Regions from separate parts of the Bacillus thuringiensis genome, predicted to be linked through region 2. Evidence: riboswitches for the same ligand, from Rfam matches in the RefSeq annotation. Region 2 holds a riboswitch; each other region holds the start of a gene.

Region 1 (5,356 bases), 560 kb from region 2:
ACTGATGTATTACGAGTTCGTACTGGTCCAGGAACTAACTATGGCGTCGTGAAAAATGTGTACCATGGTGAAAAATATCAAACGTGGGGATATAGAGATGGTTGGTATAATGTTGGCGGCGATCAATGGGTTTCTGGTGAATATGTGAAGTTTGAAAAGTAAAACATATTACTATACAAAAGAATAATTTTATGAACAAATACAAAAGCCGTCCTGTTGGGCGGCTTTTATATTTTTGAAGCTAAATAATAGATAATAAATTTCTCAATATTTGAGCTTCTTTTAGGATGTATATTTAAGTAAAAGTAAATTTATAAAGGAAGGAATAAGGAACGATGGAAATAAAATCAAAAGAGTTAATAGCAACTGTAATACCTCGTGAAATTTTTAGTACTGAAAACCTTCCACACGGAACAAAGTTTTTAAAGTGGGAAGTTGAAAATGATAATCATAGTGAGCATATTAGCTTTGATGTAATGAAGAACGTATCTCAGGGAATGGGAAGTACGATATTCAGAGATGTTTTAAGTGGAAATCGAACAAATTTGATACGAAATAATAGCCTTTGTATTGCTAGTCCCAAGGGCTCTAATCTTCCTTTTCAGGTAAGTGTATATGCTATTGTTTTTTAGCGAAAATAAAAATCAAAAAGAATTTTCTCAATACCTTTAATTTACATAAATGATATATTTTAGAAGTGGTTACTGGTTTAACCACTTCTAAAAAAATTTAATTGAGAAAAGGGGAATGTTAATGGAAACGCAAGCACAACAATTAGTAGCGACGGTATTATCTCAACCAAAACCTTTAGATGGACAAAAAAACCGCTCAAGTGGGAATTTTAGTACGGAGAGCCTTCCTTCAGGTACACAATATTTAAAGTGGGAAGTTGAAGGGGGCGGAAATCCAGATCTTGTTAGCTTCAATGTTATGAAAGATGTATCTGCTGGTACAGATCCTGTTGTTTTTCACGATGTATTAAGCGGTAATAGAACAAGTGTAGTATCAGCGAGATCATTATATATTGCGAATCCTAAAAACGCATCGGAACCATTTACTGTAAGTGTGTATGCCATTTATTAATACTTATAAAGTACAAAATAATAAAAGCAAAACATACCATGTAACTGTAAATGAGACCTATGTATATGTGAAATGATTTTTTACAAAAGAATAGTTTTATTAAAATGAATAATAAAAACCAGAGTACTCTTGTGGAGTGCTCTGGTCACATGAGATGATTAACATATGAGAGAAACGTGTTTATTTCATTTTATGTAGTAACATGCTGGAATATGAGAAAAAGACACTCTCCTTGTTGAAAGTGTCTTTTCCTTTATGGATTCTCCGATGACAATCTTAATATATGCGAGGGAAAATATTATATGACTGTAAAATAAAAAGACGCCCCCTTTAGGAAAGCGTCCGTTTTATATAAACTTCTCTCGGTGTCTGTTTCAGTATATGTTGTGTGGAGGATGAATATTACATCCTTAGGACGGTTTTATAAAAAGCTTCAGCTTGTTCTTCCCCGTGAGTTAACAAAGTTAAATACTCATCGAAAAAGTCCAAGATTAGTGAGACTTGATAATCTCGCAATGTCATATGATTGACTACATACATGGTACCTTCAGCAGCAAGGTCATCAGTATACGTCTGTTTCTTGCTCATCCAGTCTTTCCACATTGTTAATGCATGCTCAATACATTGTTTATCTGCTGCGAGACGTTCGTATTCCGATTTCGTTAACATATGTAGCCACTCTCCTTATTCTTCTAACATTTCTTCATAGGTGCTCTTGTAAAAATCAAATAGTTCCTGATCGTTTAAATCTTGAATTAATTGGGTTAGTTCGTTTAGTGTTAATCTAGTTGAAAGTCCAGTCGCAATAGTTGCTAGCTCTATTCTCTCGGAATAGTAGCAAATATAAGCTAAGTCATATTCTTTGAATTTACGCATCTGTTTTCCCTTCATAACTATTTTAATCATTTTAGTTGCACTATTTTGCTAACTATATCTAACAAATCGGGTGCAGTGTGCAAATGGGCAGTTTTTTATTATTATGCAATTAGAATTTACTTTTAGATAATGCCTTTAATATAGGATTTATAATTTTATTCAATAAACAAAACCCCTTAAATATAGACCGAACAACCTTCAAATAATCGCCCCCCTAAAAACAAGAAAATCATACTAATTGTTAGAATGTATTTCATTCAAGAAATAAAAAAGTGCTAACACGTTTGCAAACGTACTTGCTAACGTGTAGACGAAATAGACATAATACATCGCTGATATGTCCTTCATAAAAATAAGCTTATCCAAGTAGATGCTACTAACTCAGAATACTTATGATGATAAGCCTGATACTATGAGTATCATTATACGAAAATAAAAGAGAGTTGTGGGCTTTTTTATAATAATCGAGTAGAAAAAGAGTGGTGGGAGACAATAAAACAGAATTTCTATGTATGATAATTATCGTACGCAGAAAGAAGCGCGTGATAATACGGAGGTTATAATGCGAAAATTATTATATTTTATAGCATGCAGTAGTGTTATACTTTTTACTTTACCGAGTGTGTCAATAGCTCAATATGATGCACCTCTTATGGAAGATGCACTTTATTCTGTTTTATTTCCAAAAATAAATAAAGCAATTGAAAAACAATATGGAAGTTTGAAACCGTATCAATGTCCTAAAATTATTAGTTTAAAAAAAGTGTATAGCGGTACATATTTATTTCAAGCAAGTATTGAAGTGACAAAGTATGAACGTGTTGCTGGGAAAATTGCTCCCCCATTTGAGAAGGTAACGATTACATTTAATAACGAAGAAGGCGAATGGGAAGTGAAAAAGATTTCAGTAAAGCGCTTACCAAATGATACAAAATTAAACTGTAAAAAAACAATATAAAAAATTGTTTGACAAATAAAATGGTCCTTTGGTATTGTTAATAGCAACAATTAGATGTTTGAAAATTAAATAGACTTACCTCATCTACTCTCAAAGGTAGAGGCCGCGATAGGAAAGAGTAAGCTATGGGAGATTTCATGGAATCTGTGATCATAGGCTGAAAGGGACTATTGCCGAAATATAAGAATAACCATCTTATTCATATATTGGGACTACATTGAATAAATGTAGTACTGTCATAAGATTTATTTTATGGAGAGCTATTTGGAGATGTTGATGCGGTTTCTTATTTTGAGGAGATAACAACTCGTTTATTTTTTCAATATATATTTTTCCTAATAAGAAACGCGTGTGAACATTGTTCCGCGCGTTTTTTGTCTATCTAAAAGCGTGCTGCAATGAATAGAAGATTGGGGTTATGAGTTTTAGAGGAAATAAGGGAGGAATTTAAATGTATTTACACGGCACAAGCCGAATTAATGGGCAAGGACACTTAGAAATTGGAGGGTGCGATACGACGCAGCTAGCAAAGCAATACGGAACACCACTTTATGTATACGATGAAGAGTCTATTCGAGGAAAATGCCGAGCATTTCATCGTGCTTTTAAAGAAAGTGGTTTCTCTTATCAAGTAGCATATGCAAGCAAGGCGTTCTTGTGCATGGAGATGTGCCGAGTAGCTCGTGAAGAGAATATGTCATTAGACGTTGTTTCTGGAGGAGAATTATATACTGCGCTCCAAGCAGGATTTCCAGCATCACGTATTCATTTTCATGGAAATAATAAAACAGAAGAAGAGATAGTGATGGCTCTTCAGGCGAATATCGGTTGTTTTGTCGTAGATAATTTCTTTGAATTAGAAGTTTTACACGATTTAGCGATGCAACATGGAAAGTTTGTGAACATATTAATTCGTGTAACGCCTGGAGTAGAGGCGCACACACATGAATATATTACAACAGGCCAAGATGATTCGAAATTTGGATTTGGCGTTTCAAACGGTCAAGCGATGCAGGCAATTGGATTTGCTTTACAAAAATCCAATTATAATGTGCTAGGGATTCATTCACATATCGGATCGCAAATATTTGAAACAGCTGGCTTTGTTCGAGCGATTGAAGTTCTTCGCCAATTTTTAGAAGAAGTGAGAGAGCAAACAAACTATGTAGTAAAAGTGTTAAATGTAGGCGGGGGATTTGGAATACGCTACACAGAGTCGGATACACCGTTAACTCTTGAGACATATGTGCGAGCTGTAACAAGTGCAGTGAGAGAACAATTTACTGTATGTGAATATCCATTGCCAGAAATATGGATTGAACCAGGCCGTAGTATTGTAGGTGATGCTGGGACAACAATTTATACAGTTGGATCTGTGAAAGATATTCCTGGTATTCGGAAATATGTATCAGTCGATGGTGGAATGACAGATAATTTAAGACCTGCTTTATATAGTGCGCGTTATGAAGCAATGTTAGCGAATCGAGGGAATGATGAGAATGAGGAACTCGTTTCGATTGCGGGGAAATGTTGTGAGAGCGGAGATATGTTGATTTGGGATATTCATTTACCGAAAGTCGCTGCTGCTGATTTACTAGCAGTTTCCTGTACAGGAGCCTACGGGTACTCGATGGCGAATAATTACAATCGGATTCGAAGACCAGCCGTTGTCTTTGCAAAAGGCGGAACATCGCAAGTAGTTGTGGAACGCGAAACATATGAAAATATTATTGGGAACGATCGCATACGTATTAAAGAGCTTGTTTAAATAGAAAAAGGAGTTGTTCGGATGGGCAATTCCTTTTTTGTAAAATAAAATAATTAAAATATATCGGAAAACTAGGATTGAAAAAAATCAGAATTGTGATAAAATACAAATACAAAGCTTATCAAGAGAAGCGGAGGGAACTGGCCCGAAGAAGCTCGGCAACCTGCTTATAGAAAGCAAGGTGCTAAATCCAGCAAAATGGAATCCATTTTGAAAGATAAGGTAAAATATATTACCGAACAGTCTTTTCGAAATGGGAAAGATTTTTTTTATGAATAAAAAGGGGGGCTGTTCGCGTGAGTGTACGGGAACATTTTGATGAAGTATCCGAGAAGATTGAAGCGATGCTTGCTGATATGAAATATGGCTCAATTACAATTGTTGTGCAAGATGGAAAAGTAATTCAGTTAGAGAAAAGTGAAAAAGTACGTTTAAAGTGAAAAGCGCTGACTAGAAAAACTAGAGGCGGTTTTAACCTATTTTCATTAGGTTAAAATCGTCTTTTTGCTTTTACAGGGGGAAAAAACATGTTGACGTATGAAACGTGGGAAGAAAATGTTGTTTCGTTTTCGGAAGAAGATGAAACGAAAGGTGCGCTATCAGTATTAAATTGGGCTTATGAAGAGTATAAAGATGAAATCGTCTACGCATGTAGCTTTGGGGTGGAAGGT
Region 2 (5,356 bases):
AACAAGCATTTTCACAGTTGGTTGGAATAATGCATCAATTCTCGCTACCTTCATGTTTTTTTCGTAGACGTCATCTCCTAAATGATGAAATCTTTCCTGATCTGCATTCTCTTGTACGTATGCACGAATAACGCGCACACCAGCGATTGATTCAAGCACTTTATCATTCATATCACCGAATGCATCTTGCGCAACTGTAAATCTTTCATGCAATTTCTTTCCATATATATTCATCGCATACGCCATAATTGGAAGTGGGATAAGCGCTGCAAATGTAAGCTCCCAACTAATTGTAAAACCCATCATACAAACGATCGTAAGCATATATAAACTAGAATCCACGAGCGTTAATATACCAAAACCAGCTGTCATAGCGATTGCTTTTAAATCATTCGTTGCTCTCGCCATTAAATCGCCAGTACGATTTTTTTGATAAAAAGTCGGCGTCATCTTAAGTAAATGCCCCATAAATTTAGAGCGCATCGTTTTCTCAAGTACAAATGCACCGCCAAACAATTGATGTTGCCATACGAAAGTTAGGCCATATCCAACTACCGTAACCCCAACTAAAATAAGAATAGACTGTATAATTGCTTCGTTTGATAACGTTCCTGTTTTGATATTATCTATCGTAACCCCTAACACTTTCGGGGGAATGACTTCAACTATATTTACAATTAAAAGAGCTCCAATGGCGATACTATATCTCTTCCAATGCTCCCTAAAAAACCATTTTAACTTTAGTAATACTGATAACAATGTAACCTCTCCCTTCTCGTTCTCGTTTACCTCTCATTTCTTTATCCACTATCCAGACCCATCACATTTACATTTCGTAACCCATACAATCTCATCACATTTTTCCACCTTCCAAAGTTTTTTATCGGAACCAAACAAGGGAAAATAAACAAAAAAAAGCATACCGCCGCTTGACGATATGCACAGGAATGCATAAAAGCGTACGTTACGATATACGCAACGTACGCTTTTTATAAGACAAAGATGCCCTATATATCCGTACGGGTTGCGTAATGATATGAATGTTTTCTGCCATTTAACAGAGCTAAGCCCATTACATTTACGATTACAATCATTACGCACACCCCTTTCATTTATTTTCCATTTATAATCTTACAACTTTATTGAGTATTCTGTCAATTATTTTTTTACAAATAATATAAAATACTCGACAATCATAAAAATGATAAGGATCCATAATACGATAAATTAATTTGAAATAAGGGAATATTCCATAAGAAAGGGCATACAAAATAAAAAAAGAATAAGAAATCGTTTTCACAAACATTTCATTTGAAAAATGTTATCAAACCCCCTACAATCACCTTATACTCACTCTTACAAGTTGCTATTTTAGGAGGACTAATCATGACAACTAGCAATACGTACAAATTTTATTTAAACGGAGAATGGAGAGAAAGCTCTTCAGGAGAAACAATTGAAATTCCATCTCCATACTTACACGAAGTAATTGGACAAGTACAAGCAATTACTCGCGGAGAAGTAGATGAAGCAATTGCATCTGCAAAAGAAGCTCAAAAATCATGGGCTGAAGCTTCCCTACAAGATCGCGCAAAATACTTATATAAATGGGCTGATGAGCTCGTAAATATGCAGGATGAAATTGCCGATATCATTATGAAAGAAGTCGGTAAAGGCTATAAAGATGCGAAGAAAGAAGTTGTTCGTACAGCTGACTTCATTCGTTACACGATCGAAGAAGCTTTACATATGCACGGAGAAAGCATGATGGGCGATAGCTTCCCTGGCGGAACGAAATCGAAACTTGCGATCATCCAACGCGCACCACTTGGTGTTGTATTAGCAATCGCACCATTTAACTACCCAGTAAACTTATCTGCTGCGAAACTTGCACCAGCATTAATTATGGGTAACGCTGTTATTTTCAAACCAGCAACTCAAGGTGCAATTAGTGGTATTAAAATGGTTGAAGCACTTCACAAAGCTGGCCTTCCAAAAGGTCTTGTAAACGTAGCGACAGGACGCGGTTCTGTAATTGGTGACTACTTAGTAGAACACGAAGGCATTAATATGGTATCGTTCACAGGTGGTACAAACACAGGTAAACATTTAGCGAAAAAAGCTTCAATGATTCCACTTGTATTAGAACTTGGTGGTAAAGATCCTGGTATCGTTCGTGAAGATGCTGACTTACAAGATGCTGCAAACCATATCGTAAGCGGTGCATTCTCTTACTCTGGTCAACGTTGTACAGCTATTAAACGTGTACTTGTACACGAAAACGTAGCAGACGAGCTTGTTAGCTTATTAAAAGCGCAAGTAGCTGAACTATCAGTTGGATCTCCAGAACAAGACAGCACAATCGTTCCATTAATCGACGACAAGTCTGCTGACTTCGTTCAAGGCTTAGTTGACGATGCTGTTGAAAAAGGTGCAACAATCGTTATTGGTAACAAACGTGAGCGTAACTTAATTTACCCAACATTAATCGACCACGTAACAGAAGAAATGAAAGTTGCTTGGGAAGAGCCATTTGGCCCAATCCTTCCAATCATTCGTGTTTCTTCAGATGAGCAAGCAATTGAAATTGCTAACAAATCAGAGTTCGGTCTGCAAGCAAGTGTCTTCACTAAAGACATTAACAAAGCATTTGCAATTGCTAACAAAATCGAAACTGGTTCTGTTCAAATTAACGGACGCACAGAGCGCGGCCCTGACCACTTCCCATTCATCGGTGTAAAAGGTTCAGGTATGGGAGCACAAGGTATTCGTAAGAGCCTTGAGTCTATGACACGTGAAAAAGTGACTGTATTAAACTTAGTTTAATCTTATATGTAGAAGCTGATCTAGTTTTAGATCAGCTTCTTTTCATGCTAAAATCTTATTCGTTTTTAATCACAAATTCTTCTCTATAATCTGATTATTACTATATCCATTGACGTATAAAAATACATTTGTTACTCTTAAAGACGTTAATTTAATATTTAAATCCTCATTCGTATCTCGGTGAGGTAGAGGTTGCAGTCATTAAGAGTATCATTTCAGGAGATGTAGTGGCATTGATGAAGGAATGAGAAAGGAATGGTTGCCGAAGTAAGTCGTGTCCACCATGCACGCTTGCTGGGTCTGCATTTAATAAGTGCAGAACTGTCACAAACGTTTCGTTTGTGGAGAGCTATCGAGAGGTATGTCGTGGGTTTCTTATAAGATAGAAAGCATGTAGCGGCAGATTACGTGCTTTTTTTGTTTTGTTTGGGACTTCTCTTCTCTACTAAGAAGACATACATATCTCCTCGCTTGACTTGGTTATACTAACTTTGGAGGTATTTTCTATGCAACAAAAAAAATGGGGCTTTTGGGTACTAACAGCTTTCGTTGTCGGTAACATGGTTGGCGCTGGTATTTTCATGGTGCCAAGTACGTTGGCACAAACAGCAAGCCCACTCGGTGTCACTTTAGCTTGGTTAACAACAGGGTTTGGTGTTTTAATGCTAGCTCTTGTTTTCGGTAATTTAGCAATTCGTCGTCCTGATTTAACGACAGGACCACAAAGTCATGCATATGCTTTATTCTCAACACCAAAAAAGAAAAAAATGGCTGGATTCAGTATGGTATGGGGATATTGGGTTGCAAACTGGGCAAGTAACGTTGCCATCATTACATCATTTGCGGGATATTTATCACTCTTCTTCCCAATTATGAAAGATACGCGACTACTATTTTCAATCGGTTCTTTTAACATAGAAGTCGGAAAACTAATTACATTTACGATTTGTTCCATCTTACTTTGGGGAACTCATATTATATTAACAAATGGTGTAAGCGGCGCTGGAAAACTAAACTTCTTAGCAACAACAACGAAAGTAACTGGATTCCTTTTATTCATCGTCGTTACGTTATTTGCATTCGAAGCTTCTAAGTTTGGACAATGGTACACGCCGATGATTGATAAATCAGGTGTATCACATGGTCTTCTTTCACAAGTAAATTTAGCTGCTCTTACAACGCTTTGGGCGTTTATCGGAATTGAATCAGCCGTTCTTTTATCAAACCGTGCTGTTTCTCCAAAAACGGTAAAACGTGCAACAGTTGCGGGATTACTTATTACAGTTGCGATTTACTTAGGAATTACAATTTTAACAATGGGTGTACTTCACGTTGATAAATTACAAGCTTCTGAACGTCCATTAGCAGATGCATTAAACGCTGCAATGGGTCATGGCGGCGGGAAACTGATGGCATTACTTGCTCTTACTTCCCTGTTCGGTTCTATCTTAGGCTGGATTTTATTAAGCTCAGAAGTACCATATCAAGCAGCAAAAGAAGGTTTCTTCCCTTCCTTCTTCACAAAAACAAATAAAAAAGGAAGTCCAATTTACTCATTACGATTAACAAACATTATGTCGCAAGTGTTCCTATTCTCAACATTATCAGGAACCATTGCGGAAGCTTATACATTCGTTATTACCGTATCAACACTGGCCTACCTCATTCCATATCTCGTTTCACCAATCTTCCAGTTAAAACTAGTCGCAACTGGTGAAACATATAAAAATGAAATGCGGGCAAGAATTACAGATGGCATAGTCGCAGTGATCGCACTTTGCTACGCACTATGGGTTATTAAAACGGGGGCATCCGATATAAAAACGTTCCTTCTCGGAATTGGTTTATTCGTAATCGGATTTGCCTTCTATCCATTAATGAATCGTGATCAGAAAAAAAATAACGAAAAGAAAAACGAGCAAGTTGCATAACGCAATTTGCTCGTTTTTTCTTTTGTAAAACATATATAATAGAACAAAGAGGTGAAAAACATGTCAATCGAATCGCTATGGAGCAGTCGCTTCCAACAACATATTCAAAATATCATTACATACTTTGCACGTATGATTAACGGTTTACTATATAGCTTTATCTTTATTTCATGCATTGGTGCATATTATTATGCTCAGTTTCTAAAAGCATCTCCTTCTAAAGGAATATCTTTAATAATTATAACGATTGTACTTACGTTCATTATAACTAGATGCCCTATCCGTACATTTATTCAAAAACCTGATGCTGTCTATTTGCTTGCAGTAGAAGAGAAACTAACATCCTATTTCAAAAAATCTCTTCTATACAATTACATCATTCAGCTTTTTCCATTATTATTTACGTTCCTTATTCTCGTACCACTTGCACTGCAATCATTGCAATTAACTGTACCTTTTTTGTGTACAATCTTTATCGTGTTAATGATTACGAAAGCTTGGAACATGTACATACATTGGATGTGGCGTGATAGTCACGACAAAAACATATGGCTGATCATCCGTATTACTGGTAACGCCTTAATCATTTACATGCTGTT
Region 3 (5,356 bases), 890 kb from region 2:
GTAGTATTTATAATTCGGAACACTCTTTTCGATCATCCAGCCAACAAATGCTGGTAACGCTACTCCAATTCCATTGACAACACCGTGAATCCAAACCATTTGGGTAATTGTAATCGTCATTACATGCTTCAAATTCCCATATGAGTATATGAGTGAGAACATAATTGTAACCATGAGCGTACTAGACGAAATGATTAGAAGAATCTTTGCACTGATAGTATTAAATTTTGCTCTCCAAACGTAAAATCCATATCCATAAATCGCACATAAATATAGAAACACTGCAAAAAATTCAAATATTCTCGAGTATGTAATTCCTATTGCAACTGTCATAGGTGAAATCATGATGATAAACATAATAGCATCATATACTTTACTTCTCTTTTCTCTTTTTCTCCCTATTAAACCAGCTGATAATGGCAATAGAAACGCCGAATAATGAAAATGTGCAGCTGTGAGTAAAACAATGTCAGAGCTAAAATGCATAATTGAAAGTTTTGCTACTGAAGCAAAAAACCAAAAACCACCTAAAAACAAATAAATAAACGCACTATCTATGGCGGTCTCTTCTAACGGCTTCCATCCTCTTTCTAGCAATCTACTTACACCAAATAACGCAACAATTCCTGTATATACAAACCAAACTAGCGCAAATACATAGTGATTTGTGACGAAAGCTAGCATTGCACAAATTGCTGCGATTGGATATAAAAACGATACGAATTTATAAAATAATAAATACGATCCATCTCTTTTTCTTTTATCAATAATACAAAACGACATTGGTATAAATAATAAAACAGATAATAATATAATTGCTTCAACAGGATTTGTATTCGACCGCTCACATAATAGAAAAACAACATAACAAGCAAGCCCAAATATTATATTTTTCATATCGTTTATTTCCTTTCCACAAATGTTCCCTTATATGAAAAAAGCGAGCCAATTAACGGGTTTCGTACTTGTACATGAATTCGAAAACATTGTAGTTCATCATCATAACTTTCAACAATTTTTGCTTCACCATACAAAATTTTGGTAACGGAATTTTTCTTCCAAACATATAAAACCATTGTTTCTTTGAAGAAATATGCATTGCACCTAACTCATCGATATGAAAATGCAGTGTAGAAACGAGTAAATGTGGTTCGCCAAAATAATCTACAATTTCATTTTCTTTTTCATCCAATTGCATAACTGCATTAAAATATCTTTTCTTATTATGAAAATAAAAAGTACGATTCCACCTTACTAATTCTTGTCCATATTCATCTCGCTCAGCTGTATTTTGTATCGTAAATGGAATTTCCTCTCCTCGTTCTGAGAAAAACATTCGAAACCTCGATGCAATTTTTAATATGAATTTTACGAAAAAAGAACCACCGTAAATTTCATCCATCTTTCCTTCCCCTGTAAAACTATTTTCTTCTGTAATCGCATAACGCTTCTGCAATTCAGGATGAAGATTTTTATAGATATCCCCTAATAATCGTTCATACATATTAGCCATACACTTATCCCTTTCTCGTCCTCTTGCAATTTTTCGCGCTTGGTAAATCGAAACTATTTATATAACCGACAATTGATAACCCCATTAGAAGAATATTTAATGTAATCGGATTAAACGGACCTGTAAAGCTTGCAATATTCGTAAATCCTGCCGCTATCGTTAGAACCAATAACACAATAATATGCAGGATAAATAATTTTCGTTTTGTTAGTGGCAACAGCCATACGACACCGAAAATTATTTCTAACACCCCAATTATTTTAAGTATATATACACTATTTTCATTTGAACCGATTAATACAGAAAGCATCTTTACTTCTTCTGAATGAGTAAACAGTAGTTTTGGCACTATCCCTTGATATATCCATACAAAAGCAAATAAAAAACATACGAGCCAATACGTCATTGTTCTTCTAATTAGTAACCTAGGATGAAGCCCCTTTTCTAACCATAATTTTAAGGCATCAAAACTCCAAGCCGTCGCCCAACCTAATAACGGACGAAAAATATAGGAATCTATTACATTTCCTATACGACCAAATCTTGTATCATAATCATATTGTGTCTCAAAATGGATGTATTCTTTATTCGGCGTATACTTCCAATAACCACGTCCTATTTGAATAAGAGATAATGTATTATCCGTCCAAAATTTTAAAGAGGAAATTCTTTCACCAGTTTCTTTTCTTATTTCACCTATTGATTCCCCTTCTCCAGCTATTTCAAGCCCAAATCCAATCTTTGTTTTATACAAAAACTTCTGTGGTTCTCCTTCTTTTTTCTCTAAATACGAAATTTCAGTAAAGCGAGCATCCCACTCTGTATGTATATCTGGTTCTTGCGTATATCCCCATAATTTTTCCATCTTCGTTTTCATTTTTGTCGCAACATAAATAGGCTGTTTCCTTTTCATTCTCCCACCTCCTATGCACTATAAGTTTAATGTACATGCAATGAATTTATTTTGCTACATTTTTCACAAACTTCCCTGTAAAAAGAAAGAATTTTAAAAATATATATATAACACTTGATTCCCCGAAAAATTTAAATTATTATAAAACAAATGTTACCAACAACTTCATAAATCAAACACTCTCGCCTAAAACGTGAGATAGAGGTTGCGATACTTATGAGTATTCTAATGGAGACACAGAGATGTCTATGAACTTAGATGAAAGGAAGTATTGCCGAAATTGATAAGTTTCTCTGCATTTATCAATTGGGGCTGTTTTCGAATAGAAACAGAACTGTCATATGTACAGACGTGTATGTATGAAGAGCTATCTACAAAAAAGAGATATCATTTTTTATGATATTCCTTTTTTGGCGGTTTTTTTATTAGCTCCGTTTTCTGTTTCCCTTTTCCTGTAACAGCACCATCCTCACTTATTTGAGATGGTGTTTTTTGTTTGTCTTTCTGGTAACTACAGGAGTATTGGGATCTATATATTTCCTAATCTATTCTTAAAAATAGACGAAAGAAGGAATTTGTAATGGAAACAATTGTTCAAAAATTTGGTGGCACTTCTGTCGGAAGCGTCGAACGCATTCAACATGTAGCAAATTTAATCATTGAAGAATATGAACGAGGTCATAGCGTTGTCTCTGTCGTTTCAGCAATGGGAAAAAGCACGGATGAACTTGTCGCACTCGCTAACGTTATTACAGAAAATCCAAGTAAACGTGAAATGGATATGCTTCTATCTACAGGAGAACAAGTAACTATTTCATTATTAACAATGGCACTGCAAGCAAAAGGCTATCATGCAATTTCATTAACAGGGTGGCAAGCTGGTATTACGACAGAATCTGTACATAGTAGTGCACGGATTACTGACATTCATACAGATCGTATTCAATCTTATCTTGCTGAAGGCACGATTGTTATCGTAGCTGGTTTCCAAGGTATAAGTGTAGAAAATGAAATTACAACGCTTGGCCGTGGTGGTTCTGATACGACTGCTGTCGCACTAGCCGCTGCACTTAAAGCAAAAAAATGTGATATTTATACGGATGTGACAGGCGTATATACAACGGACCCACGAGTTGTAAAAGATGCTTACAAATTAGACGAAATTTCTTATGACGAAATGTTAGAGCTTGCAAATCTTGGTGCTGGCGTATTACACCCGCGAGCTGTTGAGTTTGCTAAAAATCATAACGTAGTTTTAGAAGTTCGCTCAAGTATGGAACAAGAAAACGGAACAATTGTAAAAGGAGAATGTAACATGGAACAACAATCAATCGTTAAAGGTATTGCATTTGAGGATAACATTACACGTGTCACAATTAAAGGACTAGAACAAGGATCGCTTTCAACAGTTTTCTCTACATTAGCAGCAGCACACATTAATGTAGATATCATCATTCAAAGTATTACAAATGAAGGAACTGTACATCTCTCCTTCTCCATTCACTCGAATGATTTAAGAGAAACTTTAAAAGTTTTGGAACAAAATCAAGAAACTCTTCACTACGAATCTGTAGAACATGAAAATCACTTAGCAAAAGTATCAATTGTAGGATCTGGCATGGTATCTAACCCTGGTGTCGCTGCAAATATGTTTACTACTTTAAAAGAAGAAGATATTCATATTAAAATGGTAAGTACATCAGAAATTAAAGTGTCTGTCGTTATTGACCGCCTTCATTTAGTAACAGGGGTTGAGGCGCTGCATCAATCATTTATGGCGAAAATTGAGCCTTTAGTGCAAATGAGCTAATTTGATATGCTCAGTAACACTTATAAAAAAATCATATTAATCTACTTCCTTCCTATTAAATAAAAGCTGTTCGTTAACAAGATGCTATATGACATATAAAAAAACACCTTGTCACCTTTTCCTATACTACGACAAGGTGTTTTTGACTGAAAGGAATTTGTAACTACTTAGTAGTATAATTATGAGGATGATTAAATAATAAACTTTTATACATAAGGAGATAAGAATATGGCAAAAAACAAATTACTACGAATGGACAATGTCAGCATCGTTGTAGAATCCCTTGATAACGCAATCTCTTTCTTTGAGGAGATTGGCTTGAACCTCGAAGGGCGAGCCACTATCGAAGGTGAATGGGCTGGTCGCGTAACTGGACTCGGCTCTCAGTGCGTAGAGATTGCTATGATGGTCACTCCAGATGGCCACAGTCGAATTGAACTTTCGCGATTTCTCACCCCTCCTACTATAGCAGATCACCGAAATGCTCCTGTAAACGCCCTCGGTTATCTACGCGTCATGTTCACCGTTCAAGATATTGAAGAAATGGTATCCAGACTCACTAAGCATGGTGCAGAGCTCGTTGGCAAAGTAATTCAGTACGAGGACTCGTATCGTCTCTGCTACATTCGTGGAGTCGAAGGAATTTTAATCGGTTTAGCGGAAGAACTCAGTAATAAATAAGCAAGTGACGTTTTGTAAAAAGGCGCTATCATTGAATAAAACGTAGACTCTTAAGCGACTTTATTATTATATTTTTGACCCCGTCCTAACTTTAGAACGGGGTTATGCTTGTTTGAGCTTTTAAAATTAAATAACTTTATTATCATTTTACATATAGATTTCAAGGATCTACCCAAATAGCTTTCATATTACCAATATCCCAAAATCATTATAAAACAATTAAAATATTCGTTATACCCTTTCCTAGGAAATATAACTAACTCTTCTCACTTTTTATCACATATATCTTTTCGCTCTTTCCCTTGAAAAAATGATCTATATTCATTCAAAATAACTTTCTTAACATCAGAGTAAAAAACCATCATGAATAACGCCATTCCTAATACAACCACCTGTACTTTTTCATAATCAATAAACGCACTCATAATTAACAAACCAA
Region 4 (5,356 bases), 2.1 Mb from region 2:
CTAATCTATGTATAGCTGCTTTTGCTTCATCAGTAATACGAATGTTCATTGTATCCCAACCTTTATTTATATTTCCTTTATTATTGCAAAAACAGGAGCAATAATAAAGGAAAGAGGTTTGTAACAAAAAACGAGCAAACAAATTTGTTTGCTCGTTTCACTTTATTTTAGTTCACATTTATCAAGTGGAATCACTTTTGTTTTTTTCGTAAATTTATAACCTAACCATAGTACTAAGAAGAGTGGTAAACCGATGTAAGAAACGAGTACACCGTTCCAATCAATTGCTTCACCCATAAATGCGCCGTAGTTTTGTCCTAAAATTACGATGATACAAAGTGTAAATGCGAAGATTGGACCGAATGGGAACCATTTTGCTCTATAGGGTAAGTCTTTTAAATCTTTTCCTTGTGCGATATATGCTTTGCGGAAACGGTAATGACTAATTGCAATTCCGACCCATGCGATAAAACCAGACATTCCAGATGCGTTTAATAACCAAATGTATACAACACCATCACCGAATAAAGAAGCAATGAAAGCAATACTACCAACAATTGACGTTACGATTAGCGCGTTAACAGGTACACCGCGGCTATCTAATTTACCAAGAAACTTTGGTGCTTTTCCTTGGCGAGCTAAATCCCAAAGCATACGAGTTGATGCATACATACCAGAGTTACCAGCAGATAGTACAGCAGTTAAAATAACAGCGTTCATAACAGAAGCAGCAAAGGCAACGCCCGCTTTTTCAAAAATAAGTGTAAACGGACTTACTGTAACATCACTTGCAGCAAGGCTTTCAGTTGTATAAGGAATTAATAAACCAATAACGAGAATCGCAAGGATATAGAATAAAAGAATACGCCAAAAGATTGAACGAATTGCTTTTGGGATATTACGTTCTGGATCAGACGTTTCACCAGCAGCTACTCCTAATAGTTCAGTACCTTGGAATGAGAAACCAGCTGCCATAAATACACCGATAATTGCCATGATACCGCCGTTAAATGGTGCATCTGCAACAGTGAAGTTTTTAAAGCCAACCGTTTCACCGCCCATAATTCCAAAAATCATCATGAAACCAACAATTAAAAAGATAATAATCGTAACTACTTTAATAAGTGCGAACCAATATTCAGATTCACCAAACCCTTTAACAGATAAATAGTTTAAAAGGAAAATAATAGCTAAACATAATCCGCTCCAAATAAGAGAAGGGGTATCTGGGAACCAAAATTTCATAATTAATGTTACGGCTGCAAGTTCAGCAGCAATCGTAATTGCCCAGTTATACCAATAGTTCCATCCAAGTGCAAAGCCAAGTGATGGATCAACAAATTTTGTTGCATACGTGCTAAAAGATCCAGTAACAGGCATGTAAGCTGCAAGTTCAGCTAAGCTTGTCATTAAAAAATAAACCATAATTCCAATTGCGGCGTATGCAATTAATGCGCCACCAGGTCCAGCTGTATGGATGACACCACCGCTGGCAAGAAATAGTCCGGTACCAATTGTACCACCGAGAGAAATCATCGTAAGGTGACGAGATTTTAATCCGCGTTTTAATTCACCTTGTCCTTGTGTAGTTTGCGTTTTAGAGGTAGATTGATTTGTTGCGCTATTCATGTTCAACACTCCTTTTCTTGTAGGTTAGGAAGGAGCGGGGGAGAAAAATACAAAAAACCGCCAAAGGAATTTGGCGGAACGTTTCACAAATAACCACCCCATCATACCCTTCCGTTAAGATAGCACCCCACGTTTACACGGTAATTTTGTAAACGTGACAGTTCTGTTCCTTTCGGAGACAGCCCCAGCTCATATTTCCAGAGAAGAAATATAAACTTCGGCAACTTTTCCTTTCAAACGGAGTCAGCTGACATTCTCTGTGTCTCGTCCGTTTTACTATTAAAAGTCGCAACCTCTACCTCATCGGATTGATGAGGATTTATATATTGCTAAGATTTTTAATATATGGCAATTGTAATGACTTTCTGAATATATTGCAAGATATTTTGTTAGGAAAAGTCAAAAAATCTCGGTTATTGTATAGGAAACGCTTGCAAAACTCCACCCGAACCTACTATTATGTAGCAATAAGCAAAGAAAAAATTGTTATACAAATGTTTCGCAAAAAATATTGAAAAACCCTCTAAATTAAAAGAAAATTCAGAAAAATATAATTCGACATAACTATCAAAAGAGGATTATTCCTTAAATTCGTTTCAAAGAATAAGTATAAATTTAACGAATAGGATGAATATTCTTTTTATTTTTAGTAAAATTGAGGTATTGTTTAATTGAAAAGGGGAAATCAATATGAAATTAGAAACAGAAAGGCTCTATATAGTGCCGTGTACAGAAGAGAGAATTCAAATTGCTAACGAGCAAGGATACAATAGCGGTCCGCATATTGTATGGCATGTAAAGAATGTAAAACAAGATGTGGCTTTATTACCATGGGGGGCGTGGTATGTTCTTCGGAAAGAAGATGATAGCGTTTTAGGTGATATTGGATTTAAAGGTGGACCAAACGAGAATCAAACAGTGGAAATTGGCTATGGATTTATTGAGAAATATTGGAATATGGGCTATGCAACAGAAGCTGTAAGAGAACTAATCGATTGGGCTTTCAAAACAGGAGAGGTAGAAACAATAATTGCAGAGACACTTCTAGATAATTATAGTTCGATTCGTGTTTTAGAAAAGTTACATATGAAGAGAGTAAATGCTACAGAAACGATGATTAATTGGAAAATAGAAAAATAAAAAATACCGCTCTAAATTGGGCGGTATTTTTTATAGTTATGGTAGCATTTGCTTCTGATCATTTGGATACTCAGCTGTTGATGCGTTAGGACGATTGGAATGATTTCGAACAGCAATGAAAATAGAAATAATAACGACAAGACCAACTGCAACGTAAGAAAGTGAAATAATAGTTGGATCCACTTTAAATGTAGTAAGCAGTGTACGTATATTCGTAAAGATAATAAGACCGCCAACTAATACCCCAAGTAAATGTGCTGGAACGATACGAACTAACCATGCAGCAATTGGAGCTGCGACAATACCGCCAAGCATTAACGCAAATACCCAAACCCAGCTTACTTGTTCCCAGCCAAGTGAGATGAAGAAGCCAATTGTTGCAGCGAGTGAAACAGGAAATTCACTCGTATCTACAGATCCAATAACTTTTCTAGCTTCATTTCCTCTTGCTAGAAGAACGGGTGTCGTAATCGGCCCCCAACCACCGCCACCAGTTGAATCAACGAATCCAGCGAATAAACCAAGCGGCACAAGTTGTTTTGCAGACATACGCTTATTTGAAGTGACAATTTGTTTTTGAATGATGAATCGTAATAAAATGTAAACCCCTAAAGTGAATAAAAATATGGAAATGTACGGTTTGATCACATCTCCAGGCAAATTACTTAAAAAACATGCCCCAACAAATGCGCCGATTGCCCCAGGTAATGTAAGCCTGGAAACTGTATATTTATCAACGTTTCCAAATTTGATATGAGATGCGCCAGAAGCTGCAGTTGTAACGACTTCAGCTAAATGAACCGATGCGGAAGCTACAGCCGGTGCAATACCAAACATTAATAATAGTGAAGTAGACGTTACCCCATACGCCATTCCAAGTGCTCCGTCGATCAATTGAGCGAAAAATCCAATAATAGCAAAGACAATTAATTTCTGCATAAATAATCCCCCTGTAATAATAAATGAAAAAGACACTTTTCCCGTATGAGAAAAGTGCCTTTGGTTTTTCCAATCAGCAATAATTAAATTTGTTTCATTATAATACATATTAATCGTATAAATCAACTAGGTTTTAAAGTTTTTGAATTGAATGAAAGAAAAATAAAATATACAATAAAAGGATGGAGAGAAAGGGGAGAAAGACATGTTACGATTTGATCATCTCGTTCACGCAGTTCATGATACACCGAAGGAAGCGGCAAAACAAATGCAGGAACTTGGATTTCATACTGTATTAGGCGGAGAGCATACGAACTGGGGTACTTGGAATAGTTTAAGTTATTTTGACTTATCATACATAGAATTTCTGACAGTTCAACATGAAGAAAAAGCGAAAGAAGCAGAAAATCCATTAGTACAAGAAACAGTGGTGAAACTACAAAATGGAGAAGGAATGCTACAAATCGCAATCCGAACAGATGTAATTGAGGAGCTAGCAGTTAACTTTAATAAGTACGGCTTACATACGATAGGGCCATTTGAAGGGAAACGCATGAGAAAAGATGGCCGGCTTCTAGAATGGAAAATGTTATTTGTTAAGCAAGAAGAGAACGGACCGAAATTACCTTTCTTTATACAGTGGAATGAAACGGACGAAGAAAGAAGAAACGATTTACGTAACATAGGAACGATCACTGAACATAAAAACAAAGTACAACAAATTGAAACGATCCATTATGCAGTGAAAAACGTTCGAGAAACGGTGCGGAAATGGAAAGAAGTAATGAGACTATCTACAAGCTCAGTTGTGAAAAATGAAAAATGGAATGCTGAGTGTCAAAGTGTAGTGTTTGGAAATATTCATGTACAGTTTTGTGAACCGATTGGAGAAGGGCTAGTGCTAGAACATTTGAATAAGAATGGCGAAAATCCATTTGCAGTAGAGTTTAAAGGTGGAAATAAAAGAGAGCATGAAGTGCTAGGTAGTTTGTACATATATTAATAGAGGTGAACGTTGTGGAAGAAATGCTTAGAGAGATAGAGAGAAAACTAGAATGGCCTCGTATTGCAAAGTGTACAGCTATTTCAAAAGGTTTTTCACATGAAGAGAAGTATAAAATTGAATTAAAGAATCAAGAAACTTATTTTGCAAAAGTATGTGATGCTGTTCATTTTGAACGTAAACAAGAAGAATATACGTATATGAAACAATTAGAGTCATTACATATTCCAACGCCCAAGTTAATTCATTTCATAATACTTGAGAAATTAAATAAATGTGTTCAAGTATTTGAATGGACCCGAGGTATAAATGGTGAAGAAGGTTTAACGAAGCTATCGGTGGAAGAACAGTATAATGCAGGAAGAAAAGCGGGGGAAGTATTAAAGAGGATTCACTCAATTGAAAGAGAAAGTGCAAGTAATAAATGGGAAACATCTAGATGGAATAAATACGAAAGATACATAGAGGCACTAGCAGATTACGAGGTGAATTTTCTGGATTTGAAGCCAGTATTAACCTTTGTAGAGAATCATAAAGATTTATTGAAAAATCGTCCAATAAGATTTTTACATGATGACTTCCATCCAGCAAATAGTATGATTCATAATAAGGAGTTTATCGTTATTGATTTTGGTGGATATGATT

The links. Region 2 has a riboswitch for lysine ahead of AC241_RS04475 (amino acid permease). Riboswitches for the same ligand answer to the same signal wherever they lie in the genome.
Region 1: another riboswitch for lysine. It lies ahead of lysA (diaminopimelate decarboxylase); the one in region 2 lies ahead of AC241_RS04475 (amino acid permease).
Region 3: another riboswitch for lysine. It lies ahead of AC241_RS09230 (aspartate kinase); the one in region 2 lies ahead of AC241_RS04475 (amino acid permease).
Region 4: another riboswitch for lysine. It lies ahead of AC241_RS15290 (amino acid permease); the one in region 2 lies ahead of AC241_RS04475 (amino acid permease).

What each region holds. Positions count from the first base shown of each region.
Region 1 covers NZ_CP012099.1:1,416,475-1,421,830, forward strand. Annotated here, with positions in the region: gene AC241_RS07470 (N-acetylmuramoyl-L-alanine amidase) at 1-162, shown strand, start outside; gene AC241_RS07475 (hypothetical protein) at 336-632, shown strand; gene AC241_RS07480 (hypothetical protein) at 754-1,083, shown strand; gene AC241_RS07485 (hypothetical protein) at 1,486-1,752, opposite strand; gene AC241_RS07490 (hypothetical protein) at 1,768-1,959, opposite strand; gene AC241_RS07495 (DUF3888 domain-containing protein) at 2,522-2,917, shown strand; lysine riboswitch at 3,007-3,188, shown strand; gene lysA (diaminopimelate decarboxylase) at 3,369-4,685, shown strand; SAM riboswitch class I at 4,801-4,909, shown strand; gene AC241_RS07505 (YezD family protein) at 4,982-5,125, shown strand; gene AC241_RS07510 (phosphoadenylyl-sulfate reductase) at 5,213-5,356, shown strand, end outside.
Region 2 covers NZ_CP012099.1:854,243-859,598, reverse strand. Annotated here, with positions in the region: gene AC241_RS04490 (ABC transporter ATP-binding protein) at 1-759, opposite strand, end outside; gene gapN (NADP-dependent glyceraldehyde-3-phosphate dehydrogenase) at 1,387-2,826, shown strand; lysine riboswitch at 3,005-3,186, shown strand; gene AC241_RS04475 (amino acid permease) at 3,333-4,757, shown strand; gene AC241_RS04470 (ABC transporter permease) at 4,818-5,356, shown strand, end outside.
Region 3 covers NZ_CP012099.1:1,748,529-1,753,884, reverse strand. Annotated here, with positions in the region: gene AC241_RS09250 (YndJ family protein) at 1-897, opposite strand, end outside; partial or broken gene AC241_RS09245 (DUF4166 domain-containing protein) at 903-1,438, opposite strand; gene AC241_RS09240 (DoxX-like family protein) at 1,518-2,426, opposite strand; lysine riboswitch at 2,618-2,804, shown strand; gene AC241_RS09230 (aspartate kinase) at 3,007-4,236, shown strand; gene AC241_RS09225 (VOC family protein) at 4,465-4,917, shown strand; gene AC241_RS09220 (helix-turn-helix domain-containing protein) at 5,184-5,356, opposite strand, start outside.
Region 4 covers NZ_CP012099.1:2,946,083-2,951,438, reverse strand. Annotated here, with positions in the region: gene AC241_RS15295 (iron-sulfur cluster biosynthesis family protein) at 1-49, opposite strand, end outside; gene AC241_RS15290 (amino acid permease) at 163-1,629, opposite strand; lysine riboswitch at 1,742-1,935, opposite strand; gene AC241_RS15285 (GNAT family N-acetyltransferase) at 2,320-2,769, shown strand; gene AC241_RS15280 (sulfite exporter TauE/SafE family protein) at 2,806-3,708, opposite strand; gene AC241_RS15275 (VOC family protein) at 3,914-4,711, shown strand; gene AC241_RS15270 (aminoglycoside phosphotransferase family protein) at 4,726-5,356, shown strand, end outside.